DNA from 2 places in the Glaciecola sp. G7-5 genome. Region 2 is predicted to be linked to the other one. Evidence: predicted binding sites of a transcription regulator. Region 2 holds the regulator's gene; the other holds the start of a gene.
What was found. The regulator sigma-54, encoded in region 2, starts transcription at its own class of promoters, with help from an activator protein. The targets are predictions, from matches to a motif close to GTTGGCACGNNNNTNGNNT.
Positions count from the first base shown of each region.

Region 1: AC0L6H_RS07780 (S8 family peptidase) is a predicted target of sigma-54. The motif match lies at 1,929-1,947, and genes of this name have one in related genera.

Region 1 covers NZ_CM147892.1:1,786,847-1,801,880, forward strand. The annotation lists gene rplP (50S ribosomal protein L16) at 1-300, shown strand, start outside; gene rpmC (50S ribosomal protein L29) at 300-491, shown strand; gene rpsQ (30S ribosomal protein S17) at 493-744, shown strand; gene AC0L6H_RS07775 (hypothetical protein) at 800-1,654, opposite strand; gene AC0L6H_RS07780 (S8 family peptidase) at 1,990-3,828, shown strand; gene AC0L6H_RS07785 (S8 family peptidase) at 4,173-6,011, shown strand; partial or broken gene AC0L6H_RS07790 (ligand-binding sensor domain-containing protein) at 6,195-9,385, shown strand; gene AC0L6H_RS07795 (sigma 54-interacting transcriptional regulator) at 9,685-12,714, opposite strand; gene AC0L6H_RS07800 (3-deoxy-D-manno-octulosonic acid transferase) at 13,030-14,388, shown strand; gene AC0L6H_RS07805 (M3 family metallopeptidase) at 14,493-15,034, opposite strand, start outside.
Region 2 covers NZ_CM147892.1:2,369,872-2,384,905, reverse strand. The annotation lists gene AC0L6H_RS10490 (STAS domain-containing protein) at 1-68, opposite strand, end outside; gene AC0L6H_RS10485 (MlaC/ttg2D family ABC transporter substrate-binding protein) at 69-767, opposite strand; gene mlaD (outer membrane lipid asymmetry maintenance protein MlaD) at 840-1,364, opposite strand; gene mlaE (lipid asymmetry maintenance ABC transporter permease subunit MlaE) at 1,373-2,140, opposite strand; gene AC0L6H_RS10470 (ATP-binding cassette domain-containing protein) at 2,158-2,961, opposite strand; gene AC0L6H_RS10465 (calcium/sodium antiporter) at 3,354-4,310, shown strand; partial or broken gene AC0L6H_RS10460 (KpsF/GutQ family sugar-phosphate isomerase) at 4,412-5,373, shown strand; gene kdsC (3-deoxy-manno-octulosonate-8-phosphatase KdsC) at 5,430-5,978, shown strand; gene lptC (LPS export ABC transporter periplasmic protein LptC) at 5,975-6,535, shown strand; gene lptA (lipopolysaccharide transport periplasmic protein LptA) at 6,504-7,190, shown strand; gene lptB (LPS export ABC transporter ATP-binding protein) at 7,187-7,915, shown strand; gene AC0L6H_RS10435 (RNA polymerase factor sigma-54) at 8,072-9,607, shown strand; gene hpf (ribosome hibernation promoting factor) at 9,633-9,920, shown strand; gene ptsN (PTS IIA-like nitrogen regulatory protein PtsN) at 9,928-10,371, shown strand; gene rapZ (RNase adapter RapZ) at 10,434-11,357, shown strand; gene AC0L6H_RS10415 (HPr family phosphocarrier protein) at 11,381-11,653, shown strand; gene mgtE (magnesium transporter) at 11,820-13,178, shown strand; gene arcB (aerobic respiration two-component sensor histidine kinase ArcB) at 13,202-15,034, opposite strand, start outside.

The DNA of each region.
Region 1 (15,034 bases), 580 kb from region 2:
CGTGGTCGTATGACCGCTCGTCAAATCGAAGCCGCACGTCGTGCCATGACTCGTCATGTAAAACGTCAAGGTAAAATTTGGATCCGTGTGTTCCCTGATAAGCCAATTACTGAGAAGCCTCTAGAAGTGCGTCAAGGTAAAGGTAAAGGTAACGTAGAATATTGGGTTTGCCAAATTCAGCCAGGACGTGTTTTATACGAGATGGAAGGTGTGCCAGAGGAATTAGCGCGCGAGGCTTTTGCTTTAGCTGCTGCTAAACTCCCATTTAAAACAACCTTTGTAACTCGGACGGTGATGTAATGAACGCGACAGAACTGAGAGAAAAAAGTGTAGAAGAACTAAACACTGAATTGAACAACTTGCTTCGCGAGCAGTTTAATTTACGTATGCAGAACTCTACCGGTCAGTTGGAACAAACTGCCCAAATCAAAACAGTACGTCGTAGCATCGCACGTGTTAAAACCATATTGACTCAGAAAGCTGGAGAATAAGATGTCTGAACAAAAAATTCGTACAGTCCAAGGTCGTGTGGTGAGTAACAAAATGGATAAAACCATTACTGTTAGAGTAGAAAGATTTGTTAAGCATCCTATATACGGAAAGTTTATCAAACGTTCTACTAAGTTACATGCACACGATGAAGCTAACGTTTGTAACGAAGGCGATTTAGTATCTGTTACTGAATGTCGTCCTTTGTCAAAGTCTAAGACTTGGATGTTAGTTGACGTATTAGAAAAAGCGTAAGCTTTTTTAGTCTGATATTAAAGGCGCTTTCCTTACGGTTAGCGCCTTTTTTTAACTAATCGGCTCTTAATTCTAAGGTTTCTGAAGGGATATCTAAGTAAAGCGTAATTAGTCGGCCGCGGCGCATTACAGTGAATTTAAGCATGCTTGCTGTCTTCAATTCTTCTTTGATTTCTTCGAACTCACTGGCAACCGTAACACGTTTACCATTAATCGTTTTTAATACATCGTCGCCTTTAAAACCTGCTTGTTCAAACAAAGCTGGATTTAAGCCAGGCGAAACTAGCTTTCCGTCGGCGATATAAGGCGTTGCTGTTAGCTCGAATATATGTTCAATAATCCGTGGACGGGTACTAATGTCTTGCGGCGTCATTGCTAGAAGCTCTGCATATGAGGCTTCTTCTTCTTCGTGTCCTCTGGCAAGTAAGTTCGGTGGTGTTAGCGGGACAATATACTCCTTATTTTCAAATTTCACATTGATACTATCATCGTGTATTTTCAGGATTTCAATCCCGCTATTAGCAATGAACTCATTTTCACGTCGTTCTAGTAGTTGTTCTTTATACTTAATTAACACTAATCTTGCCGCAGCTTGATACTCAGGTTCATCGACCACTTCGCTAATACCTACTAAAGCAATTAATGAATTTATATCGTCAGGTGCACTGACAGCGTTTGGTTTCGTTGTGACGGTGTTTACTTGTTGCTTGGGCGTTTCTAAAGCACGTTGTGGTGCTGGCGCCGGCTGACTGCTTAGCTGTTTAGAAGTAGGAGACGGGCTGGGCTTCTGTATGGCGATTGTGTTGAAATCACCATAGTCGTCAACTTCCTCTGTTTGCATTAGGCTGAGCAGAGAATATGCTGCGGTAAGCCCCAAAATAGTAAATAGAATTAGCAGTCTTTTTTGCACAAGTTACCCTTAATAAACCAACGCTTAGGGTATCGGCTGATTTGTTAAATCCCTGAATACTTCCTGTACGAACGGCTTATGCCTACGACCCCGTTTCAGCAAGTGCTAATGTACTTAGTTGGTACCTTTGTTCACAATATCGTTCATATTTTTAATTGACTAAAAATATGAACAAAGCATCTCTTAACTTTATTCAAAAATTTAGTGACTCTTAAAATATGAATGCAAGGTAATAAAATAATCCATAAATACAATGGCCTACGGAGAATAAAAACTTGGCACGGTAAGTGCTTTAACGTTCTTGAAAAGATATTTTGCATATTTGAGGTAGTAAAATGAGATTAGTAGGTAGTTCAGTATTTGTAATAATAGTGTCGGCAATTGCTGCTATCGCTATTAATAATTATTCAGGTGGCGGCAACAGCCTAGCCCAGGCTGATACTAAGTCTGCAACAAAATCGGTAAAATCGTACATTTTACAAGGTGCCACTGCAGAGAAATTAAACCAGCTTGTTAACGGCGTAGGCGGTAATGTAAGCCGCGAATTTCCAATAATTAATGCGGTTAGCGCTTTGTTAACTCCCAGCCAAGCGGATAAGATTCGTGAAGTAAATGGTGTTCGAATTCAAGACGACCGTACTGTGATTACCAGTAGCCTTGTTTCATATTTTAGCGACCAATCTTTTTCGATAAACAATTATATCGCTGAACAAACAGGTGCTGATAAACTCCATGATATGAATATAACTGGTGAAGGTGTCACCGTCGCTGTTATTGATAGCGGTAATAACACATGGGGAACTTTAGGTCGTTATTTGTTCAGAAATAGGGCGGATAGACAAAGAGTGACCGTGAAATATGATGCGTTTAGAGGAAGAGAGACATATTTTTTCAACGATGACCAAAACGGTCATGGCACGCATATTCAAGGTATTATTGGTAGCAGTTTGATAGATGCCCAAAGCGGTAAGTATAATGGTATAGCACCCGACGCCTATTTGCTTTCTGTAAAAGCCTTTGATGCTAACGGTGAGTCCAGCTATTCAAAAGTTTTAGATTCATTAAACTGGATATTCGAAAATCGTTACAAATATAAAATTCGTGTAGTCAATATGTCATTAGGCGCACAAGCACAAGGATATTATTGGAATGACCCAATTAATCAAGCTGTTATGCGTTTGTGGGATGCGGGTGTTGTTGTCGTGAGTTCTGCAGGGAATAGTGGCAAAGACATGGGCATTACCGTACCAGGGAATACTCCTTATATTATCACCGTTGGTGCGATTACAGACAATGATACACCATACGATATGACCGATGACAGACTGGCTTCGTTTTCTGCTAAAGGGCCAACGTATGAAGGTTTCGTGAAACCAGATGTAGTAGCTTATGGTGCTAACATCCGATCTAAATTAGATGGTGCATATTTGCTCCGAAAACTTAAAGCTAGCCTGATGGGCGCTGACTATGCAAAAGTGTCAGGTACCTCACAAGCGGCAGCGATTGTATCTGGGATAGCGGCACTAGTTATATCGAATGACCCTTATGCCACGCCAGACGAAGTGAAATGTAGAATCATGTCAGCAGCCGTGCGAGCGAGCGATAGTGAAATATCGACTTACAGTCCTTTTGAACAAGGTGCTGGTTTAGTAAACGCTTACGACGCTGCGCTTAGTACGACAAGCAACTGCGCCAACACTAGCCTTGATATTAAACAAGATTTACTCGGTACAAATCACTTTGTTGGTCCCGCTAAAATAGATGACCAAGGTAACTATTACTTAGAACTGCTTGATGGCACTATTTTAAGCCAGGGTATGCATTGGGGCGGCGCGGATTTGAACCTTAACGCCATGCATTGGGGCAGCGCAGACATTCGTGTTAATGGTATGCATTGGGGCGGAGCGGATTTAGCACTTGATGGTATGCATTGGGGTGGTAAAGATATGCACATTAAAGGAATGCATTGGGGTGGTCGCGATGTAAGTCTCAATGGTATGCATTGGGGTGGTGAAGACATGAGCCTTAAAGGAATGCACTGGGGTGGTGAGGAAATGAGCGTTCAAGGAATGCATTGGGGTGGTGAAGAAATGAATCTTCAAAGTGCGGATTTAGACGTTGAGCCAATAGATCTTAATGTAGAAGTTCCTATTGTCGAAGACGGTTGGCAATAAACAAAAGGCAAAGTAAACACAAACTCAAAAAAGGCTTTCGTTATTGAAAGTCTTTTTTTTGTCTTGCAATATCTAATGGAAATACAAGAGGCTTGTGGTCACGTTTTAGTACAACTTCAAGATAAAAAGTGGCTAAAAAATTGAACACAACCCTTCATTATTATATTCAATAATTAAGTCATTCGTTTTTTGAAGTTCATTTTTTAAGTCCAAAATTTAAGTTTCTTTTGCCTAAAAATGATAATAAGTGTGTTATTTCAATGGCTTATAATTGTTATTATAGTTGGCATATTAAATGCTATGAGACAGTTAGGAAGTTATGGTTAGTATTTAAAGGTAATAAAATGAGAATGATAAGTAGTTCAGTTTTTATTGTAATAGTCTCGGCAATTGCCGCAATTGCTGTTAACAATTATTCAGGTGATTCAGCGAACTTGTTAAGCCAAGGTAAAGAAATACCTGGCTCAACTGTGAAGTCGTATATATTACAAGGCGCTACGCCAGAACAATTGAATCAGTTGGTTGATGGCGTAGGAGGCAATGTAAGTCGTGAATTTCCTATTATCAATGCGGTAAGTGCACTATTAACACCCAGCCAAGCCGATAAAATACGCGAAGTGGGCAGCGTGCGTATTCAAGATGATCGCACAGTGATTACAAGCGGAATTACTAGCGCACTTCGACTGACCAAAACATTCTCAATTAACAACCATATAGCAGAGCAAACTGGTGCAGACCGCGTCCATGATATGAATATTACGGGCAAGGGTGTGACCGTTGCAGTTGTTGACAGCGGCACTAACTTGTGGGGAAGTATCGGCAGTTATCTATTTAGAGATTCCTCACGCAGACAGCGTGTTGCCGTTAAATATGACGCATTCAGAGGGCGCGAAACATACTATTATAACGATGACCAAAACGGACATGGCTCACATGTATCTGGTTTAATTTCTAGCAGTCTTAAAGACGACGAAGGTAATTTTAACGGTATCGCACCCGATGTATACATGCTATCGGTGAAAGCCTTTGATCAAAATGGCGAGTCTAGTTATTCAAAGGTGTTAGATTCATTAAATTGGATTTTTAAGAATCGCTATAAATATAAAATCCGGGTAGTGAATATGTCTTTAGGTGCCAAAGTTCAAAGTCACTACTGGAACGATCCTATCAATCAAGCCGTTATGCGTTTATGGGATGCAGGGGTTGTTGTGGTAAGTTCAGCGGGCAATAACGGTAAAGATATGGGTATAACAGTACCTGGCAATACGCCTTATATTATTACCGTTGGTGCAGCTACTGATAGCGGTACAGCCTATGACATGACAGACGATAGACTAGCGACATTCTCAGCTAAAGGACCCACATATGAAGGCTTTGTTAAACCCGAAGTGCTTGCCTACGGTGCTGATGTTGCTTCTAAGCTAGACGAACGCTATCTACTAAATTTACTTAAATCAAATCTTTTTGGAGATCACTATTCTGAAGTGTCAGGCACTTCACAAGCAGCGGCAATTGTCTCTGGTGTTGCAGCTCTGATTCTTTCGAATGACCCCTATGCCACGCCAGATGAAGTAAAATGTAGAATCATGACTACAGCGGTGCGTGCCAATGATGGTGAAATGTCAACTTATAGTCCGTTTGAACAAGGTGCAGGCTTGGTCAATGCTTATGACGCAGTGATGAGTTCAGCCACAAACTGTGCAAATACAAGTTTAAATATCAAAGAAGATTTACTCGGTATTAGCCACTTTATTGGACCGGCTAAAATAGATAGCGATGGTAATTACTATCTAGAACTTGTTGACGGTACGATTTTAAGTCAAGGCATGCATTGGGGCAACGCTGACATGAACGTTAGTGGCATGCACTGGGGCAATTCTGACCTTCGCGTAAATGGTATGCATTGGGGCGGCACCGATATGAGTGTGAACGGCATGCATTGGAGTGACGCTGATATCAACCTTAAAGGTATGCATTGGGGTGGTAAAGATTTGAGTCTTAACGGCATGCATTGGAGTGGCCAAGATATGAGTGTGAAAGGCATGCATTGGGGCGGTGAAGATATGGAAGTCCAAGGAATGCATTGGAGCGGTCTAGATATGAACTTGCAAAGTGCCGACTTGCAAATTGACCCTATCGATCCCAACGTTGAAGTACCGGTAGTAGAGGATGGTTGGAACTAAGCATTAAGTATCATTCTACTTACCTTAAAAGGCTTCCAATGGGGAAGCCTTTTTGTTTAAGGAAATAAAGTCCCTTGCCGATACCCTTTTAATAGAACAGTGGGTTCACAACATAAAGTTTCGGAAAATATGAATATAGTGGCAGCTCTACATCGCAAAATTATCATATCATTACTGCTAATGATGAGCGCCTTTAGTGCGTTTTCTTCAGCCGACAACATTAGATTTGAGCGAATTAGTACCCATGCTGGTTTGTCACAGCAAACTGTTATTTCTATTTATCAAGATTCTCGTGGATATATGTGGTTTGGCACTCAAGAAGGGCTAAATAAATATGACGGTGTCAACTTTACGATTTATCAACCCAAATACAACGACCCAACGGCTATCTCATCGGGCTGGATATATTCGATTACAGAAGATGATCTGGGCAATATATGGGTAGGCACTCAAGACGGCGTTAACGTATTGGATGTTAAGACCAATACCTTTTCTCACTTTACCGCGGGCTCAGACTACAATTCTATAAATGACAGCGTTGTGCGCGTTGTGCATAAAGATCGCAAAGGCACTATTTGGGTGGCAACACGAAAGGGTATTAATCAATATATTGCGAGTGAACAACGCTTCAAACACCATAACCTTTTTGGCAGTGCTGAAAACACAATGATTGATATCGTCGCCATATCTGAAGACATTACAGGCGCTCTTTGGCTAGGAAGTTCAAAACAAGGCTTATTGAGGTTTGATCCGGTAACCGAAGAGCTGACCGTGGTTTCTGGCAAATTTGATATAAACAAGCCAGATGCAAAAGTTGGGATACGTTCTTTGTTCTTAGATGACGCGCAAGTACTTTGGATTGGTACCAACGGTAATGGTCTGTTTCATTTAGACTTGAAGAAACCTAAAGCTGAGAACATCGCGCAAGCAATCAGTCACGTTAGTCAGTTTGATGGTAAAGAACTCATGGCGATATCGGCTGACCAGCAAGGCACGCTTTGGGTAGGAACAAATAGGGGCATTTATTACAAAAAGCCTCAAGATGACAACTTTATTTTCCTAAAAAACCGCCCAAATGGCTCGTCTAAATTAGTGGATGATGAGATCTGGAGTTTATATGCCGACTTCTCTGGTGTTTTTTGGGTAGGCGCATTTAATGGCCTTAACAAGTGGAACACGCGCACCACGCAATTTGACCATTTCTATGCGAACGAATCTGATGCTAAGTCCTTGTCTTCAAACAAGGTTGCTATGATTGGAAGTGACAAAAAAGGAACGATTTTTGTTGGTAGCCGCGGTGGCGTTGATTTGCTTGATCCAAAAACCGGAGAAGTATTACGTAGACTCCCCGTTGAAACGGCAACGACGCCAGGCTTAAAAGAGCCAAGAGTTATGTCTTTTGCTTATGTTAGTGATGAAGAGATTTGGTTTGGCTACCGAAATAACGGCGCAACTAAATACAATATGCTAGAAGACACTTATCAATATTATGATGCCAACAAGGATGACGACAAAGCCCTACAAACTCTTGGCGTTACGTCAATTTTGCATACAACTAGAGGCGTTGTTTGGTTAGCTACTTTTGGTGGTGGAATTAGTCGCTATAACCGCGAAACTGACGACTTCACTACGTTTTTGCACGACCCGACCGACATTAGTACACTCAGCAGTGATAAAGTAATTGCGTTATATGAGACTCGCGACGGCAATCTGTGGGTTGGTACTTGGGCGTCGGGGCTGAATATATTTGTCCCTTCTACCGGTACGGCCTTTCGTGTAAAAAGAAACGACAATGACCCTGACACTCTGGGCAGCAATAGCGTGGTTTCATTTTTAGAAGACAGTGACAACAATATCTGGATTGGCACCCATGGCGGAGGGCTTAACTTCCTTGCGGCAGAACAAAAAGAACGTGGGCATATCGCCTTTGAAAAGTTCGATACCGAAAATGGCATGCCTAGCAATGTTGTTTACGGCATGCTTGAGGACGGACAGGGCAATATTTGGTGTAGTACAAATAAAGGCTTGGTCAAAATAGATCGAAAGACCAAAAATGTTACCGTTTACAAAGCAACTCAAGGTATTCAAAGCGATGAGTTTAATTCAGGCCCACATTATAAAGACCACGAAGGTTTCTTATATTTTGCTGGCAACAATGGCGTAACGCGCTTTAATCCTGAAGCGATCAAGCCTAATCCTGTTCCTCCGAAAATAGACTTTACCGCATTCCAACGCCTCAACAAGTTTGACAACATTGAGCAAGTGATCAACGCAGATGGCGACATTGAAATCTTCTATCAAGATTACTTAATTGGCTTTGAATTTGCCGCCTTAGATTATGCCTCTCCTGTTGACAATGAATATGCTTATAAACTTGAAGGTTTTGATAAAGACTGGATTGACGTACGAGACTCGCGCAGAGCTACATACACAAACTTACCTTCAGGCACTTATAACTTTATGGTCAAAGCAGCCAACAGCGACGGTATCTGGGACGAACGCGGTAAGCATATAAAACTAATCGTAAATCCACCGCCTTGGCGTTCGTGGTGGGCCTATGCCATATATGGCGTGTTGCTTTTCAGTCTGGTGTTTTATAGCGTATTAGTGGCAAAACGCAAAGCGCGCCTGCGTGAAAATTATAGAACAAACCTGCAGCATGAGGTCAGTATTCGAACCTCTGAATTGCAAGCTGCTAACGAACAATTGTTACAGGCAAGTATTACCGACCAATTAACTGGTTTGCATAATCGTCGCTATTTAAAAGATGTTATTGAAGCGCGTTTAGAAAACATTCGACATAGATTTGCACAAGCGATTTTAGACGACAGCATGAATTATTATTCTGGCCCACGTTTAATGGCGTTGATGTTTGATTTGGACGGATTTAAGCCTGTGAATGATAACTACGGACACGAATCCGGCGACAAGGTGATAGTGCAAGTTGCCAATATCCTTGAAAATGAAAGCGCTAAGGACGACATTGTGATTCGTTGGGGGGAGATGAGTACATGGTCGTTGCTGAAGTTGATGACCTTGAACATGCGAAAACGATAGCAGAAAAAATACGCCAAGCGATTGCAAGTCATGCTTTTGACGTAGGCTTGTCGAATAAATTCCACCTATCCAGTTCACTCGGTTTTGCGCTTTATCCATTTAGTCATTACGCGCCGCATTCGATTACCTGGGATCAAGTTCACCTGTTGGCTGATCATGCGTTGTATAAATCAAAAGCGGCGGGTCGTAATACTTGGACGGGTATTGTTCAGTCGGATATTGAACTGCCTTTCAGCACGCTCAACTCACTTGTACCAAACGTAGATAATGCGATTGAAGCGAATAACGTGCTTGTTGTTCAGCGAAGTAAAAAGTAAGTAGTCAGGCGATACGCAGCTATTCGTCTTCAATTTCTTAATTGTCATGCTTTAGATAGTTCACGACTGTCCATGCCCAATACTTCTAATTAAATTTTTCAAGAATGACCATGTGATCTTTTGCTACAAGGTCGGCATTAAAAAATGCTTGTTTACTAATCACCAAGGCATTGGCTTGAACCGTCATGGTAAAGCCCTTAAAAGGTTTTACGGCAAAGCGTTCCCTTACTCATTTTACTAGGTTCAATAAGCTGGGCTTGGTTAACAGTGTCGCTCATAAAAAGCGTATGATTGAAGTTCTAGGAAAGTTGCTGCGTCCCAACAACTGCGCTCCATTGGGGCGTTTGAAGTTGTTTGCGTAGCTTATACATAGTGGGTTCGCTTACGCCCATTAACTGCGAGGCTAATCCCATATTGGCTGAATGTTGCTCTAAAATGCTACTGGCAACAATGTTTTTGACTAATTCAACCGGCGCATCTAGATGAATTTGCGCGTTGACGATTTGTGTGAGTAACTGTTCTATAGCCTGCCAATGAGTTTCATGTGCAAACGCGTTCACGTCAGGCAATTCTTTTTGCAGTCTTCTTCTGGCGGTGCTAATAGGCAGTTGCAATAAAATGGCCGTTTTCGCATGAGACTTACATTTGCTGTGCGCCATATTCAGTAGTTGTAATTCAATGGCATTGCCAATTGATACCGATAACATTGTTTGTTTATCGAGTGATGCTAAAAAATGCGTTGTTGCTTGTGCAAACTGCCTACACCAGGCCTGAGGCGTGGGTGGAAGTTGTAATATCTCATTGTCTGAGGCATCGATGTCGTGAAGATGCGTTACGTTGTTTTCACTATTTGCGACAGGTTGTGGATTGTTAGCGCTTCTCAAGCCATTATTGGCGTTAGGCAACTGATTATGATGGTATTCAACAAGCTTTGATTCACTCGTTTGTGCTGTCAAACGCGGTTTATACTCTTGAAGTTCATTGATGTCTAAGTTTAAATCAGTGAAGTGGATTTCTTCACTCGTTGTCAGCAAACTCGCTTGCATCAACTTGTTTTCCAGCTCTCGAATATTCCCTGGCCACGAGTATGACTTCATTCGCTCAATTGTCGATTGGTCTAAACGTTTTTTATCCATTTCGAATTGGCGTGCGAATTTACTTAAAAAATGCTGGCAAAGTAGATCAATATCTTCAGTGCGCTCTCTTAACGGCGGATTATGCAAGGTCACAACATTCAGGCGATAAAACAAATCTTTTCTGAAATTGCCTTTATTCACCTCGTATGCGAGGTCTCTGTTAGTAACCGCGACTATTTTTACGTCAACAGCAATTGATTTATTTCCACCAACGGGAGTGTAGTGTTTTTCTTGCACAAAACGTAATAATTTGGGCTGCATAGACAGTGGTAATTCGCCAATCTCGTCGAGTACCAAGATGCCACCATCAGCGGCTTGTATCTTGCCGGTATTGCTACTTTGAGCGCCGGTGAATGCGCCTTTAATATGGCCAAACAGTTCTGATTCTATGAGTGTTTCTGGGATAGAACCGCAGTCGACAATAACCAAAGGTTTCTTGTTTCTTGGACTGAGCACATGAATCGCGTTAATAAGCTTTTCTTTACCCGTGCCACTTTCGCCCGTAATTAAAACGGTTGCATCGGTTTGCGCAGCACGCTGTGTTTGCTCAACGATTTTTTGCATTTTGGCACTACGGTAAACCAGAGCGCTTGATTGCATGCCTGCTTTAAGCTCTAGTAATTCTTGTGCCAATTGGGCGTTTTGTTGTTCCAGATTTTTGTTTAATTCATCTTCCAGTTGACTACGTTTAAATGCCTTACCCAACTGTCTCGCAAAACCAACAAACAGCATTACGGTATCGTGGGTTAAATCGAGTAACTCATTGTGACCCATAATAAAGAAGCATTCTTTGCTGTCATTTCCCAAAGGGATAACTAAAGAATTGAGGCCATCTTCTTGAGATTCGGTGTGCTGGGAATTTGCAATGGCCAATTTTGCCGCATTGTGAACCAAATCTTGATAGGGGTGAACTTCCCACTCCAAGTCGATTATATCGGTTGCATTTTTAAGTTCAAAGCTATAGTTTTTTGCGATGCCGGGCGCGTCTTTATTCTCGTTTATACTTACAATGCCGGCAAAGGCAAATTCGAAGGTAAAGGCCAAGCGCTCAACTACGCTTTTTAACAAGCGTTCAAAAGAATGCTCGTCGGCAATGATTGATGAGATATCCCAAAGTAACAACATATTACGATAGTTAGTGACATTGTCGGGAGTGAATATGCCACCCAAATAGTTGAATTCTTGTTCGTCAAGACGAAACTTATCTGGTTCCCACTGCACTATTGTTGGGTTGACAGAGTTTTGCGCGGCTTTTAGCGCTTGCTCGGCGCGATTAATCAGCAGGCTGGATGTTGAGCCTGAGTCTAACTGGTCTTCTTCTTGACTAACAAAGGCTAAGCCAATATTAAACGTAAGACGGATTGCATTTTGTAGATATGTTTTTTTGTTTAGCGCTGTTTGTAGCTTACTGGCAAAAGTAAAGCCGTCAGCTGTAGATTCTGCATTGATCGCAATGCCAAATAAAGCGCCACCAAAACGACCAGATATATCTTCAATGCGCGTATGTTGCTCTATTACTCCGGCTATTTCATGCAGAACCAAATCGCCTTTGGCCTGGCCAAATTTTCTATTTACATGCTGAAAATCAATACAGTGCACCATGCATAAAACGATACTAGAGTGAGCAATTTGTTCATCTATACCCGTTTGCAAGGAGGTCCTGCTACGCAATTTTGTCAAGCTATCGCTGGTTAGATGAATATAATGCTCAACGAGCCGTAAATTCTCGATGGTCACGCACATGGTTTTTAAAAAGAGTGAAGACAACCACGCTCGCTCTGTACTCGCTTCAATTGCTTGTAGACTTAATTCCGCGATATAATTGGGAAGCGCTTTACAGTGGACTAGTTCGATGACTATTCGCACTGGGTTTTGTGACAGTGACGTTTTAGCCTTGCGCGCGTCATCTTTCGATTCGGTTTCAAGCATCAAACTGCATTCAATATGCGCATGCTGTGGACTAATAATACTGATGCAAAATTGATAATCGCCAAAGGGAATTATTTCTTCGTCGACGAACTCAGTGCTTTGTTGTTCATTTGTTTGGTCGAGCAATAAGGCTTGTTGCTCGTCGCCAAATTGATGTCTGAGATGACCGTTTTTCTTAAATTCTGTTACGCGCACAAACGAACACTTGGCAATCTCAAGTAGTAAAGAAAGTATTTTATCCTGTGCGTTGGCATTAACTGGCATGCAGTGTTTTTACCGATAGATCATATCCCATAGGGAAGGTATCGGCAGACATCGCCGATATTTGAGTCAAAAGCTTGATTTACTATCATCGCTAACGAGTACACATTGTATTATGTTTATAAATAACTTCTATCAACTAGCATCGTAGACTAAGCGACAAAACAAATACTTATAGTAAACGACAACAAGGGCAATTGAATTTTATTTGAAGGTTTATTGGCATCATTCCCCTAGCATGTTAGTTTAACGAGCAATGGTTAAGACGCCTTGTCTTTACTCGAAAAGACGATTCGATACTATTTTTTTGCGGAATTTATGAAGACAGGCAATCAGTTCTACACAAGCGCACCACTGCGCTTTCATGTTATAAAACTCTTATACACGATTATATTGTGTATTTTGTTGCCTCTTATTTTGTTGGCATCAAAGAAAAAACTAAGTCATGCAGGCGCTGCGCTTGCAAACCGTTCATTTTGGGAACGTTTTGGCTGGGTGAGACAGGTACCAAAGTCTGGTGGGATACACGTTCACTGTGTTTCTGTGGGAGAGTTAAATGCGGCTAGCGGCGTTATTGCTAGGCTATTGAAAGAATACCCTAACTTAGCGATTACGCTTACTACCTCATCGACCACAGGTGCAGTACATGCATATAACTTATTCAAAGATAAAGTAAACCATACTTATTTGCCAGTGGATATCCCATGGTGCATGAAAAGCTTTTATAAAAAAATAAAACCGGCACTGGTCTTGGTGACGGAAGTTGAAGTGTGGCCAAATATGCTGCATCACTGCACTAAACAGAAAATTCCCGTGGTATTAATAAATGGGCGAATGACCTCCAGATCACTTCGCAATTATAAACGATTTTCATCTTTATTTAGGCATACGTTTAGGCAGTTCAGTTATATCTGTTCACAAAGCTCAGAGTCCTTTGAAAACTTTTTAGCCTTTGGCGTCTATAAGCATAGGGTCAAGCTTTCGCGCAATCTAAAATTTGATTTGTTGCCTGTACTGGCGGATGAAGAGCTGGGTAAGCGAATTCAAAGCAGTTATGGCTTAGGAGATAGACCTGTATTGTTGGCTGCTTCCTCACACGAGCCAGAAGAAAAAATATTACTAAACGCCTACACCCAACTTAAAAAGAATCACCCCGACTTAGCGCTCATTGTGGTTCCGCGTCACCCTCAACGTTTTGATGAGGTTAATCAAATTATGTGCGCTTCTGGCTTTAGGGTGGCTCGAGTATCACAAGCTATTGACCAAGAAACACAGGGCTTTAATGACGCCTATAACCAAGCAGAAATAGATTGCCTATTGGTTGATACAATGGGCTGGCTGAAAGCCTGCTACAGCATAAGTACTATTGCTTTTGTAGGTGGTAGTTTCGCTAATAAAGGCGGCCACAATGCACTTGAAGCAGCACTTTATTCAACGCCCATCGTAATGGGGCCGAGTATCTATAATAATCCGAGTATCTGCCAGTATTTGGCATCACAAAATGCATTAATGATTGCATCTAGTGAAAAAGAACTTCAGGAGTATATTGAACATTGGCTTAGTCGCCCAGAGGATGCGGCTAAAGATGGTGAGCGAGGGCTACGAGTATTGCTCGAGAATGCAGGGAGTGTTGAATATACCCTTAGTATCCTAAGGCCTATATTAATTGAAGCATAATTTTTCAGCCCAAGCGGCGGCGACAATAAGGTAAGCGTTAATGGATAAAAAAACGGGCTATTTATTTAGCATAAATAGCCCGCTGCTTTTTACCTTACTAGCGTTTATTCGTCGTCGACAGGAAAACCTCTGTCGCGCAATAACGCTTCAACCTTCGCATCACGACCTCTAAACTTCCTGTAAGCTTCACCAGGTTCCATAGCATTTCTGACTGAGAACAGATATTTAACCAAACGCTCGCTTAGCTCTTTGTCATAGAAGCCGCCAGGTGCTTGTGCAAAGGCCTCGGCAGCGTCAGAGGTAAGCACTTCGGCCCACATGTAGCCGTAATATGCTGCGGCATAACCTTCACCTCTAAATATATGCGCAAAATGTGTAGAACGATGACGCATCACCACCTCGTCGGGCATTCCCAGTGCAGCTAATTGTTCTGATTCAAATGAATCTGGTTCAATCGTGGCAGGGTCGGTAGTGTGGTACAACAAGTCCATAATCGCAGAGGCCATGTATTCTGTGGTTTTAAAGCCTTCATTAAAGGTTGATGCTGCTTTAATCTTATCTACCAATGAGGCAGGAATAGATTCTCCGGTTTTGTAATGGACGAGGTAAGTATCGGTTACTTCATCCGTAAGAAGCCATCTTTCTA
Region 2 (15,034 bases):
AGTTCACCGCTTATTAATAAGCAAGCATCGGAGCCACTTGAAGTGGGTAGATTCAGCTTCAGATTCACTTAAATTTTCTCACTAGACTCTGCGTTATCGCTACTATCTTTATCGTCGCTTTGAAGGACAATAGGTTGCCTAATACTCTCGCGCATCTGCTCAATGACTTTAGCTATCCCTTCTCTACGTAATATACCTTCAAACTCAGATTGCTTGCTCGACAGTAAACTTATGCCTTCAGCAATCATATCGTAAGCCTGCCAATCTCCACTACGAGCGTCTTTTCTCACCTTAAAAGCGACTTTAATGTCAGGCCTTACATCGTCACGAATAACCGCTCGGACAGTAACGTCGGTGCGATCACCATATTCTTTTACCGGGTCAAATAACACCTCTTGGTTATCGTAGTAACCCATCGCTACCGCATATGTAGTAATAAGGTATTCACGAAACACGGAAACAAACTCTAAAAGTTCTTTTTTCTGAACTTGGCGAGCATATTTCCCCAGCACTTTGTAAGCAGAAAAACGATAGTCAATATAGGGCATCAACTCTTCTTCCATGATGGTGCGCAAGTTTTCAGGGTCTTGCTTTATCTTTGCTTGGTCTTTTTTAATACGGTCAAAGGTTTTAGATGCCGCTTGTTCAACCATTTCATAAGGGTCATCTTGGGCCACTTTAATTGCTTCTACAGCCTCGGCCTGCGCTACTAGTGTTGCGTCTTGATTTGCTAATGCATAGCTTGTATTACCTACGCTAAACAGCATAAGTATTGCGGCGATCGCACTTAGCTTTTTCAGCGGAATTAAGCTTTTTTGGGTATCTTTGAAAGTTTTCAACTATTCACTTCCTTGGTTAAATAAGAACTGGCCAATAAGATCTTCAAGTACCAATGCTGACTTGGTATCAAAGATTTCTTCGCCTTCTGTTAAATATGGACAATCAGATTGGGTAGTAGTTTCACAAACCTTATCTTCTTCTATGCGAACTAAGTCTTCGGGGAAAATAAAGCCAGGAGATAAGCCTATAAACTGTTCCCCCAATAATCCTGAAGTTAAAATCGACAAACTGCTGGTATCTGGGAATGTATTTGCATATTCAGTTGAGATTTTAAGCTCAACAATTGGCATTAAGTCCGTTTTATGCAAGTAGATACGCTCAACTCGCCCCACCACAACACCACCGACTTTTACCGATGAGCGAGCCTTCAATCCACCTATATTGTCAAATCGAGCAGTGAGCGTAAAAGTATCTGTGTTACCACTCATCCCTTGATTGGCTACTCTAAGCGCTAACAACAAAGCCGCAGCAATCGCTAATGCGACGAAGAAGCCTACTAAAATTTCTGTTTTTCTTGAGGTCATCGATATTCCTAACTAATGCCAAACATTAATGCTGTTAATATAAAATCTAATCCGAGTATCGCAAGTGACGAATACACAACGGTTTGTGTAGTAGCTTGGCTAATACCCTCAGAGGTAGGGATACATGAATAACCCTTAAACAGAGCAATCCATACCACCACTAGCGCAAACACTAAACTTTTTATGACGCCGTTGATGACGTCTTTGTCCCATTCAACCGTGGCTTGCATAATAGACCAGTAACTCCCAGAGTCGACGCCAAGCCAGTCAACGCCAACAATGTGCCCACCCAAAATGCCGATGGCAGAAAAAATCATTGTTAGCATGGGTAGGCTAATCACACCCGCCCAAAAACGCGGCGCGATGATACGACGTAAAGGGTCAACCGCCATCATTTCCAGACTACTCAGTTGCTCAGTTGCTTTCATTAAGCCTATTTCAGCAGTTAACGCAGACCCAGCCCTACCAGCAAAAAGAAGCGCGGTCACAACAGGCCCAAGCTCTCGCAATATAGACAAGGCCACCATAGGACCCAGACTACCTTCAGCCCCATAATTTACCAGTATAGTGTAGCCTTGGAGAGCCATAACCATACCAATGAATAAACCCGACACCATGACAATCAACAAAGATTGCACACCCACTACATAAATCTGGGCAATGGTTAGACGAATATGCTTTAACTGCGGCAATGCGAACAATGCACCAAATAGCATCAATGACGCTTGCCCGATAGCATTGAAGCGGTCTAGACTTGCCTTACCCAAATTAGCCAAATAATTAGTTAAGAAACTCACGCCTTTCCTCCAAGCAGTTCTTCTTCAATCGAGTCAGCTGGGTAATGAAAAGGAACGGGACCATCAGCATTGCCTTGCAAAAACTGCTGTACTAAAGGTGAGTCTGAATTTTTAATCTCGTCAGGGGTTCCAGAGCCAATAATCGTTTTGTTTGCCAGAATATATGCATAATCAGCGATTTCTAAGACTTCATTTACATCATGTGTCACCACGATTGAGGTTAGGTCCAACGCTTTGTTTAAGGCTTTGATTAACGTCACTAGTACACCCATCGAAATAGGATCTTGGCCAGCAAAAGGCTCATCGTACATAATTAATTCTGGGTCTAAAGCAATGGCTCTTGCTAAAGCAGCGCGCCTTGCCATACCACCAGATAGTTCAGATGGCATTAAATTTGCTGCACCGCGCAGACCTACCGCTTCTAATTTAAGCTTGACTATAGTGGCGATGATCGATGCATCAAGCTGGGTATGCTCACGCAATGGAAAGGCAACGTTATCAAACACCGACATATTGGTGAATAAAGCGCCACTTTGAAACAGCATGCTCATTTTTCGACGCATTTCATATAAACGGTTTCTTGATACTCCATGAACGTCATCGCCCTGAAAAATAACCTGACCTTTTGATGGTCTAAGCTGGCCGCCTATAATTTTGAGCAACGTCGTTTTACCAATACCACTGGGCCCCATAATAGCGGTGATACCGCCGCGCTTTACCGACAACGAAATATCTTTATATATCTCGCGTTCGCCTCGGTAAAATTGCATGTCAGTGATTGAAACTATATTTTCAGACATCCGTTGATTTTTAAAACTCCAATGCTATTTGTAATTTGGTTTACGCTTTACAACAAGGCCATGATCATTAAGAAAAGTTCATCTAAACGCGCTTAACTTATCGAATAAATTTTTACGCCCTTGTTTTCTCTTTTTTATACGCCATTGTATGAAGGCGTATATAGGATGAAAAGAGACTAAAATTCATACACATTTTGTAGTGCTCTACACTAGACACCTCTATGTTGGTATAGTTTAGCCCTTTTCAAGCCTTTTGGCGTGAGAAATACGTAACAAAACGTACATTTTATTCGTATAAGCTATTTATTTTTGATTTTGTGTGATTTTCTATCTCGAAATCGCTACACTTTGTCATAGAATAAAGCCTTTCCACCAAAAAGAAGAATTCGGTAGTGATAGTTAATTTAGCGATATTTGTTGTTGGTTTAATAGTGTTAAGTTGGAGTGCTGACCGTTTTGTCTATGGCGCCTCAGCGCTTGCGAAAAATATAGGTGTAGCGCCTATGATGATCGGTCTGACCATTGTCGCTATGGGCTCTTCTGCACCAGAGATAGTCGTGGCCGCAACGGCCTCTTTTGCAGGCAGTACAGACACCGCAGTTGGTAATGCAATAGGCTCAAACATTACAAATATCGCACTGGTGCTTGGCATTACAGCGCTAATAAAGCCCTTAATAGTCTCGTCTACGACGCTAAAACGTGAATTGCCCGTTATGTTAGTGATTACGCTGATAGGCGTATATTTTCTTGCTGATAGCGATTTATCGAGAATTGAAGGCATCGTTTTAATCACCCTTTTTGTGCTAGTGATTGCAGGTATGGCGCTGTTGTCTTTTAAAGTAGAGAAGAACGACCCCTTAATAAAAGAGACGGACTCAGAAATCCCGCGTAACGTAGCAACAAGTACCGCAATATTTTGGGTCTGCGTGGGTTTGGTTGTTCTGCCGCTTAGTGCGCATTTCTTGGTTGAATCGGCGGTCTATATTGCTAAGTACTTTGGTATTAGTGATTTAGTGATTGGCTTAACAATTATTGCAATAGGGACTAGTTTACCTGAGTTAGCAGCCAGTGTTGCGGGCGTCATGAAAGGTGAAGATGATCTTGCATTAGGCAATATCATCGGTTCAAACATTTTTAATTTGCTTGCAGTTTTAGCTATGCCGGGTCTGATTGCACCAGGGGCGATTGACGCCAGTGCAGCAAATCGAGACACCTTGGTCATGCTCGGTTTATCTATACTATTGTTTGTGTTCTGCTTTAATCTAAAAGGAACAAGACAAATTAATCGCATAGAAGCGGTTATTTTCCTTGGGATTTTTGTGGGCTATCAGTACTTTTTATTTGCCTAGTTACGACCTAGGCCTTGTGCTTATCAATCAAGATTTGGCACTGGTATAAGTACACTTTAGGTGCATCATTTTTACAATATTTTCAGGTTATTTTCGACTATATGACTTATTTAGAATCCGCAAATAGAACGTTTAACAACCAAATAGAAGCACTTGGGGCCTTGCAATCGCAACTCGATGAAAGTTTTACTCAAGCTTGTGATTTACTGATGCGATGCACAGGTAAAGTCGTTGTATCAGGTATGGGTAAGTCTGGTCACATTGGTAATAAAATGGCCGCCACCTTTGCTAGTACAGGAACGCCTTCGTTCTTCATGCATCCGGGTGAAGCAAATCATGGTGATTTTGGCATGCTTAGTCCAAATGATGTCGTAATAGCGATATCAAACTCTGGCGAAACGCATGAATTGATAGGCCTTTTACCGTCCATTAAACGAATTCAAGTTCCTATAATTGCAATTACCAATAAGCAAGACAGTAGCCTTGCCAAATATGCCGATGTGGTATTGCAACTGGGCGTGAAAAAAGAAGCCTGTTCATTGGGCTTAGCACCCACCACGAGCACTACGGCAACATTGGTATTAGGCGATGCATTGGCCATAGCATTACTAGAAGCCAAAGGTTTTACCGCCGAAGATTTCGCCTTTTCTCATCCTGGCGGCGCCTTAGGCAAACGCTTATTACTGACCGTCGCTGACATTATGGTAAGTGGTAAAGATATTCCCTTAACACCATCGTCTGCCAATGTAAAAGAAGCGTTACTGGACATTTCATCGAAAGGTCTTGGGGTTACTGCTGTGGTAGACGACAGCAATCAGGTAATAGGTATTTTCAGTGATGGAGATCTTCGCAGAGCACTCGACAAACGTGTCGACATTCATCAAACCCCAATCTGCGAAGTGATGACCGTGGGGGAGTAAGCACTACCGAAAACGCCCTAGCCATAGACGCATTGAATCTAATGCAAAGTAAAAAAATAAACGCCTTGTTTGTTTTGAATGAAAAGAAACAAGCGATAGGCGCACTGACCACATACATGTTACTAAAAGCAGGAGTCGTGTAGATATGCACAACGACACACAAAATCAAGCATTGTCGAGCGAAGAGAATAATGAAGCGATGATTGACACACTTTACCAACCCGTTTCATCAGAATTTTTCGAAAAATGTAAAAAGATAAAACTCGTCGTTTTTGATGTAGACGGCGTTTTTAGTGATGGCCAAATTTATTTAGGTAATAACAACGAAGAATTAAAAGCCTTTAATACGAAAGACGGCTACGGCGTCAAAGCCCTTGCGAGATGCGGTGTAATGGTGGGCGTAATTACCGGTCGTAAGTCTGCAATTGTTGAGCAACGTATGCGAGCGCTCAACGTGCGCCACTTGTTACAGGGGCGTGAAGACAAACACAAAGCCTTAGCTGAATTAATGCGTATAACAGGATACCAAAGTCATCAAATAGCCAGCGTTGGTGATGATATGCCTGATATGGAAATGTTTCCTTTTAGCAGTATCAAAGTAGCAACGCTTGACGCCCATCCACTTATTAAAATGAAAGCTAATTACATTACCACCTTAGGTGGTGGTAAAGGTGCGGTAAGAGAGGTGTGTGACTTATTCTTACAGGCAAAAGGTAAGCTTGAGATAGTTCACGGTGCCAGTATATGAATCGTATAACATGGAGTATCGCTATTATTTTTACGGCGGTACTCATTCTTTATTTACCAATGTTATTTGAAGATGAAGAACAACAAATAGCCAACGACCGTGATATTGAATTAATTCCAAATTATCAAGCTGTTAACCTAAATAGTAAGTTGTATGATAAAGAAGGTAGGCTGAGCCATCAAGTGGCTGCCGATAAAATGGAGCATTACGATGCCTTAGGTTTTGCAGTATTTCATAATCCTGTCTACACCCTCTATTTAGATGATGGGCAGCCGTGGCAAGTGACTGCTGGTGAAGGCACATTATATACGAACAATAGAATTCAACTTGAAAAAAACGTCAAGATTGTGAATTTGCGATCGCAAGAGTATATTAAGGAAATAAGCACCGAGTACATTGAAATCAACTTACAAGACAAAACCCTAAGTTCAGACCAAAAAGTAACCATTAGTGGCCTCAATTATGAGGTTAACAGCATTGGCATCTTTGGTAATTTAACGACCCAACAATACGAGTTTAAACAACATGTACAGACCCAATTTAACCCCGTTCTTTAATCTACGCCTTGCAAAAGGCGGCGATGCCAAAGCTAATAACGGCGGTCAAAGCAATTACGCAGTTAAGCTGAATAAGTCTGTACGTAGGAAGGGCTTATATGCCAGCATCTTGGCTAGCTTGTTGGTTGTCAACCTTGGGAGTAAAGTCATCGCGGCGCAATCAACACCGCCCTCAAGTGAGCAAAGCACCATTGCGACCGATTTTTTATTGCCGGTCACCGCAAAATCCAAAAATCAATCTGTCGATGGTAAAACTAAAACTTCAATTTTCATCGATAATGTAATAATACGCCAAGGTAGTCTTGAAATCTTAGCCGATAAGGTTGTTGCAGATGCGACCGCAGGTAAAGGCAAAGAGGTCATCACTGCAACGGGGAATCCTGCTAGTTATAAACAGAAGCTTGAAGATGGCTCGGTGGTCACAGCCAGTGCAAATGAAATAAAATATGAAGTAGAAATACAAACGATTTCTTTAAAAGGCAATGCTGCAATTAACCAAAACGATATTAAGGTTAATGGTGACTCTATCGCTTTTAACATGGCCAAAGAACAAATTATTGCCTCAACTGATGCCAATAGTGAAATCCCAGTAACGACCGTATTGAGTCCAGGTGCCTTCGTTTCAGATAAAAAAGACGATGAGGACAAACCGTGAGCAGTACATTATCCGCTAAACATTTAGCCAAGTCCTATAAGTCACGTCAAGTAGTACGAGATGTGAGTATTGAAGTATCGACCGGGCAAATAGTGGGTTTATTAGGACCAAACGGCGCAGGCAAAACCACTACCTTTTATATGATTGTGGGTTTAGTTCCCTTAGATAAGGGCGATATCTTTATAGACCAAACCAATTTAAGTTTTCAGCCGATGCATGAGCGAGCGCGTCAGGGTATTGGATACTTGCCACAAGAAGCTTCTATATTCAGAAAGCTGAGCGTGTATGAGAACTTAATGGCAATTTTACAAACGCGCAAAGAGATTTCAAAAGAACAACGCGAACGCATTGCAGATGAACTGCTTGATGATTTTAATATTAATCATATTCGCAATAGTCTAGGCATGAGCCTGTCGGGTGGTGAACGCAGAAGAGTTGAAATTGCTCGCGCATTAGCCGCTGATCCTAAATTTATTTTACTAGATGAACCATTCGCTGGTGTCGATCCTATATCGGTGAATGACATAAAGAAGATTATTTATCAGTTGAAAGAGCGCGGCATTGGCGTACTCATTACCGACCACAACGTTAAAGAAACCCTCGATGTTTGTGAAATAGCCTATATTGTTAGCCATGGGGAACTTATTGCCTCGGGCAGTGCACAAGAAGTACTTTCGAACCAGACGGTGAGAGATGTTTATTTAGGTGAACAATTTTCTTTGTAATGACTCGCTAAAGCGCTATCATGTAGAAAAGTGAGTGCTTAGTCGTTGATAGCTTCAGCATTATGTCAAAATAGACAGGAACCGATGTTTCCTACAATTGGAGAAATTAGAGCCCCTTATGCAAAAACACCGCATTAATAAAGTAGAAGGTCAGTAATGAAACCTTCGTTGCAGCTCAAGTTTAGTCAACAACTTACCATGACTCCTCAATTGCAACAGGCAATCAAGTTGTTGCAGCTTTCTACTCTGGATTTACAACAAGAGATTCAAGAAGCCCTTGAATCCAATCCATTATTAGAGACTGCAGAGCATGATGTAGAAAGCAATAGTGCGTCATCGGATGACAATCAAACCCTTGATTCTCGCACTGATAAAGAACAGTTGTCAGTGAGTGCCGAAGCGACAAACAACAACGATACAGCAATGGCCAACGGCGACACTGAAGTGCCAGATACTATGGATTCGCATGATGCGCTTGAGAATAGAGAACTGCCCGATGACTTGCCATTAGATAGCTCTTGGGAAGAGTATTTAGGGTCGACTTCAGCGCCAACGCGCATGACCGGTATTAATCCTGATGATGACTACGTTTTTCAAGGAGAAACAACCGAATCTATTCAAGACCACCTTATGTGGCAAGTAGAACTCACCCACTTTAGTGATAATGACAAATCTATCGCAATTGCAATTATTGATTCTATCGATGAATCAGGTTACTTGACCGTTAGTAGTGAAGAAATTCTCGAGAGTTTAGATAATGAAGACATAGAACTCGACGAAGTCGAATGTGTATTGAAACGCATTCAACGATTTGATCCGGTGGGCTCAGGCGCGCGTTCGGTAAAAGAGTGTCTACTCGTACAACTTCAACAATTTAACGAAGATACACCTTGGTTGGCGCAAGCTCGCAGTATTATTGATGAACATTCAGATTTAATTAGTAGCAAAGATTATCGTACCTTAATGCGCAAGACTCGCCTCAAAGAAGACCAACTTCGGGAAGTAATGCGTTTATTAAAAACCTTAAATCCTCGTCCTGGCAGCTCAATATCGTCACGAGAACCAGAATATATTGTGCCCGACGTAAATGTCTATAAGAAAAAAGGCGTGTGGACGGTTGAACTCAATAACGAAGCTCTACCTGCGCTGACGGTAAACGAAACCTATGCTAAATTGTCAAAAACGACTAAAAATCCGAACGATTCTCAATATATTAAGTCTCATTTACAAGAAGCAAAATGGTTTATAAAAAGCTTAGAGAGCAGAAATGAAACCTTACTTAAAGTGTCGCATTGTATTGTTGCCAAACAACGCGAATTTTTTGAGCAAGGGCCAGAAAAAATGCAACCAATGGTGTTGAATGATGTAGCCGAAATGGTCGATATGCACGAATCTACAATTTCGCGTGTAACAACCCAAAAATACATGCATACTCCCAGAGGTATTTATGAGCTTAAGTATTTCTTTTCGTCACATGTAGCAACGGAGTCAGGTGAAAATTGTTCTTCCACCGCTATCAGAGCCTTTATTAAGAAGCTCGTGGCTGACGAACCTGCGCATAAGCCATTAAGCGATAGCAAGATTGCGCAATTGCTTTCGGACCAGGGTATTAAGGTAGCTAGACGAACAATTGCAAAATACCGGGAATCGTTACATATTCCCCCTTCGAATCAACGAAAAAGCCTCGTTTGAGGCCAAGCATTAGAGGACGAGCATTATGCAAATAAACCTAACCGGTCATCATATCGACATAACAGAATCACTTCGCAATTATGTTGATACCAAATTTGAAAAACTCGAAAGGCATTTCGACCACATTAACAATGTTCATGTTATTCTCAACGTCGAAAAGCTCACTCAAAAAGCAGAAGCGACGCTTCACTTAAGTGGCGGCGAAGTATTTGCGAATGCCGAACACACAGATATGTATGCGGCCATCGACGGCCTCATTGATAAGCTTGACCGTCAGGTCATTAAACACAAAGAAAAACAGAAACGTCACTAAGTAGAATATGATAATAAATGACATCATTTCACTCGACCGAACTCAATGTTCGGTCGAATGTCATAGCAAAAAACGAATTTTCGAAGTCATCTCCGAGATTGCGGTCCAACAATCCCCTGAATTAGACCAAGTGGAAGTATTAAGCAGTTTACTGGCCCGCGAAAAAATGGGCAGTACTGGTATAGGGCATGGCATTGCTATCCCCCATGGCAAAATTAAAGACTTAAGCAATATGATTGCGGTGATAGTCACTAGTAGTCAGCCCATTGAGTTTGACGCTATTGACAGCAAACCTGTAGATATCTTCTTTGCCATATTAGTCCCTGAGGAACAAACCGATCAACACCTTCAAGCATTATCTGGTATTGCACGCAAACTGAGTAATAAGGACACCGTCAAGGCTATACGTAAAGCCACAAACAAAAATGAAATCGTCGCCGCGTTAGCCTAAACCTTTTCATGAACATAAGCGCAATAAAAACAAACGCATATGTAACTCTTATAAGGTGATAAATGAAACTTCTGATTATTAGCGGTCGCTCAGGTTCGGGTAAATCAATCGCTTTGCGGTCACTAGAAGATCTTGGCTACTACTGTGTAGACAATATTCCAGTTTCACTTCTACCCACACTTACGCACACCTTGGTGGATCAACATGAACTTGTTGCCGTGAGTATTGATGTGCGCAATATGCCTGAAACTGAAAATGAAATTAGCGAACTACTTAATTACCTGCCTGAATTTTGGGAAATTACCATTATTTTTCTTGATGCAAGTGACGATGTACTCGTCAAACGCTATAGTGAAACGCGGCGCCTACATCCCTTGTTCAAACGCAGTAACTCACTGGTAGATGCGATCAACGAAGAGCGCGAAATCTTAGTGCCCGTCGCAGAAAAAGCGGATTTACATATAAATACCGACAAGCTATCGGTACATGATTTAGCTGAACTTATTCGCGAGCGCGTTTTAGGTAAGAAAAGCTCTGATTTAGTCATTGTCTTTGAGTCATTTGGTTTTAAATACGGCATCCCCAAAGACGCAGATTATGTGTTTGATGTAAGATTTCTACCTAATCCACATTGGGATCCTGACCTACGACCATTATGTGGACTTGATGGCCCCGTTGAGTTGTTTTTATCAAGCCAACCATTGGTAATGAAGTTAATTTGGCAAATTCAAAATTTAATAACAACGTGGTTACCCCACTTAGAGCGCAATAATCGCTCTTATGTCACCATTGCGATTGGCTGCACAGGAGGCCAACATCGTTCGGTTTACGTAGCGCAGTCTTTAGCAGAGGCATTTAAAAGTAGCCACGGTGATGTGCAAGTTAAACACCGTGAAATTGGCTTATCAAAACCTTTAGAAATGGCAAACGCTGAAGAAACGCCTGACGCACAAAGTAACATCAATAGCGAAGCCGGCAGCGAGTAAACTAGGGAAAACGGAGCTAAAAAATGAGGCTAGTAAAGACACTTACCATTGTTAATAAACTAGGCTTACATGCAAGGGCTGCGACGAAGTTAGTGCAGTTAGCCAATAGCTATGAATGCGAAATAGTGCTTGAACAAGACTCACAACAAGCCCCCGCAAATAGCGTACTTGCCTTATTGATGTTAGAAAGCAGCCAAGGCAAACAAGTGACGTTAATTTGCGACGGTGCTGATGCACAAGTCGCTATGCAGAATATTGAAAACCTCATCGCGAATAAATTTGATGAAGGCGAATAAATAGCATCTTTCCAGTCAATTCATCCCACAATGTTCTGACAAATGCTATACTTGCGCCACATCATAGCGCACTGCAACATTCTTATTTACAAACACAACAAAAGCATTTATAAGACACAGTAATATTGCTGTAGCGCAAATTAACACTCTTATATAGACCGACTCAATGTCTGACACAATCGAAACAACGCACACACAAGCTAGGTTAGAAAAGATTTCAGCGTCACTAGCTGCTGGTGCATTTGTGCGTGTTCGAAAACTATTACATGACATTCCTGCTGGTGATGCAGCCCTACTGCTTGAATCATCACCCACCAAAACGCGTGATATTCTGTGGCAAATGCTTGATGCGGACTTTCATGGTGATGTATTAGAAGAATTATCTGAGGACGTACGTAACGGTATTATTAGTAAAATGATGCCCTCAAGCGTTGTCGATGCGCTAGAAGACATGGATACTGATGACTTGGCAGAAACGCTAAGTTCTTTGCCAGAGAACGTGCTCAATAGCATTTTAACGTCGATGGACACTCAAGATAGGCAGCGAGCTGAAAAAGCGCTCTCTTATGGAGAAGATACCGCCGGCTTCATTATGAATACCGACACTATCACGCTACGCCATGAAGTTACTGTTGATGTAGTGATACGTTATTTGCGTTTAAAAGCTGAGCTACCTGAAAATACCGACACCCTGTATGTCGTGAATAGGCAGGACGTGCTAATTGGAACGGTGTCACTTTCTCGCTTGTTAACCTCAAGTCCAAATGTCAGTGTCGAAGATATTATGGACGACGAACCAGAAGCACTTACCGTAAATATGGAAGAACGCGCCGTGGCAAGTATGTTCGAGCGCTACGATTGGTTGTCAGCGCCGGTCGTAGATGAAGACGGAAAGTTAGTCGGACGAATAACGATTGATGATGTCGTTGATATCATTCGTGAAGACGCAGAGCACTCAATGATGAGTATGGCTGGTCTTGACGATGAAGAAGATACCTTTGCTCCTGTCGGCCAGTCTACCAAGCGCCGCTCTATTTGGCTTGGTGTGAACCTAGTCACGGCTTTACTCGCGGCAGCAGTGAGCGATATGTTTGAAGCCACACTTAGTCAATTAGCTGTTTTGGCGATTCTTAACACCATAGTGCCGAGTATGGGCGGAGTCGCAGGTAATCAAACACTAACCCTAGTCATTCGCGGTATGGCTTTGGGTCATGTAACTAGCGCCAACGCATTATGGTTAGTGAGAAAAGAACTCGCGATTGGTTTTCTAAACGGTATTATCTGGGCTTTTTTGATAGCGTCTGTGATTGCCCTGTGGAAACAAGACTACATGCTTGGCTTAGTAATCGCCTTCGCCATGTTGATGAACATGATTGCTGCAGGCTTAGCCGGTGCTACCTTACCTATCGTCATGAAGAAAATGAAAATAGACCCAGCCCTTGCCGGTAGCGTTATATTAACCACCATCACAGACGTGGTCGGTATATTTGCCTTTTTGGGCACCGCAACATTGTTTCTTATGTAAGGTTTGCAAAGCGCCCCGTCAACTCAATCGTCGTATTGATGTTGTTTAAGCCACTCATGCAAATAAGGCACATCTTTGCTTATTGCCATTTGCAGTTGTTCTACCCACTCGTGAACATTCTCCCACCAAGCGGGGTGATCCCCTTGTTGAATCATATTCGCGGTGATTTGCACTCGGCTTAAGCCCACAGAACTAGCAGCACCTTTTATTTTATGCGCTTGCGAACACACTTCGTCTTTATCATCGGCGGCCAGCGATACATTCAATATCTCCATGTATTCTGGTATTTTGTCTTCAAAGACCGCTAAACTCGCTTCTACCATGCCCTCACCAATGGTTTCAATTAACATGATAAGCAAGTCAAGATCGAGGACTTTTTGTGACTCTTGTTCTATCACGACTTTTTTACTCCCTTTTTGATCAGTGTTTCGAGGTGGGGGCAGATCGTTGCGTAGATCAGTAGCGAACAACTCATTGAATACTTGGATAATGCGACTCTTTTTAACGGGTTTTGCGATAACATCGTCCATTCCGTTTTGTAAGTACTCTTCTCTTGTCTTAATCACATTGGCAGTTAAGGCAACAATGGGAGTACGCAGCACTAAGTCCTCTTCTAACAATGTGCGAGCAACATCAAAACCGCTCATATCAGGTAACTGAATATCTAATAAAATGAGGTCATAGGTGGTTTCTTTAACCATATCAATCGCTTCTTGCCCGGTCATTGCTACGGCAACGTGTTGGCCTAGTTTCTCTAGCAAGGCCTTGGCGACCATTACATTCAGTTCAATATCTTCAACTAAAAGAATGTTTAAGCCAGTTACTCTCAGCTCTTCTACATCTGGACTTTGATGGCTGACAGTCACAGGCAGTTTAATTTCAAAGCACGTGCCTTGATTAAGCTCTGAATTGACACGAATGCTACCATTCATTTTATCTACCATCTGCTTACATATAGCTAAGCCTATACCCGTACCTGTCGCAGATTGAAAGTCATCACGTTGAACTTGATAATACATGGCAAATATTTTGTCGAGTTGGTCTTTTTCAATGCCAATACCCGTATCTTGAATCGTAAATGTGATATCAGCTTGCGTCTCGCTGTGTATTGTTGCCGACATAGTCAACGATACGGAGCCTTTCGGAGTAAATTTGACAGCGTTGAAAAGCATATTCCAGAGTACTTGGCGCAAGCGCGTGCCATCCGCTTCAAAGGCAACAGGGACAGGGTCTACAATTTTCCAATTAAATGCTAAGCCCTTGTCTGCAGCCAGCAACTTAATAATACTCGCTAACTCATTGACAAAATTGACTGTACTGACCGTTTTATATTGCATTTCTACTTTGTCGCGGTCGAGTTTATCGAGGTCAATTATATCATTGAAAATATTCCCCAACGTGATTGCGCTGGCGTATATAGTGCTCACCCATTCAAATTGTTCGGCGTTTAGCTTAGTGTCTCGCATCATTCTCGACAAACCGACAATACCATTGAGTGGCGTTCTCAGTTCGTGCGATATGGTTGCTATAAACTTTGTCTTATCTTTACTCGCTTGCTCTACTGCCAACTGCGACTGCTTACGCTCAGTCATATCGCGACCAAAGGCTAATAAACCAAGCCTTTTACCGTCATGATCAAAGAAAGGTACCTTGCGCATTTCAAAATAGCGACGCCGACCGTCCGCAAAACGCAGCCATAATTCTTCAGTAATAGGCGCGTTTGTTTCTAATACTTCTTGATCCGAAGCAGCTACTTGTCTGGCTAACTCTTCATCATATACTTGATGCGGTGTTAAGCCCATTAGTTCTTCTTGAGTTTTACCCACAAGCGCTTCGGCGACTTTATTGCAGCCTTC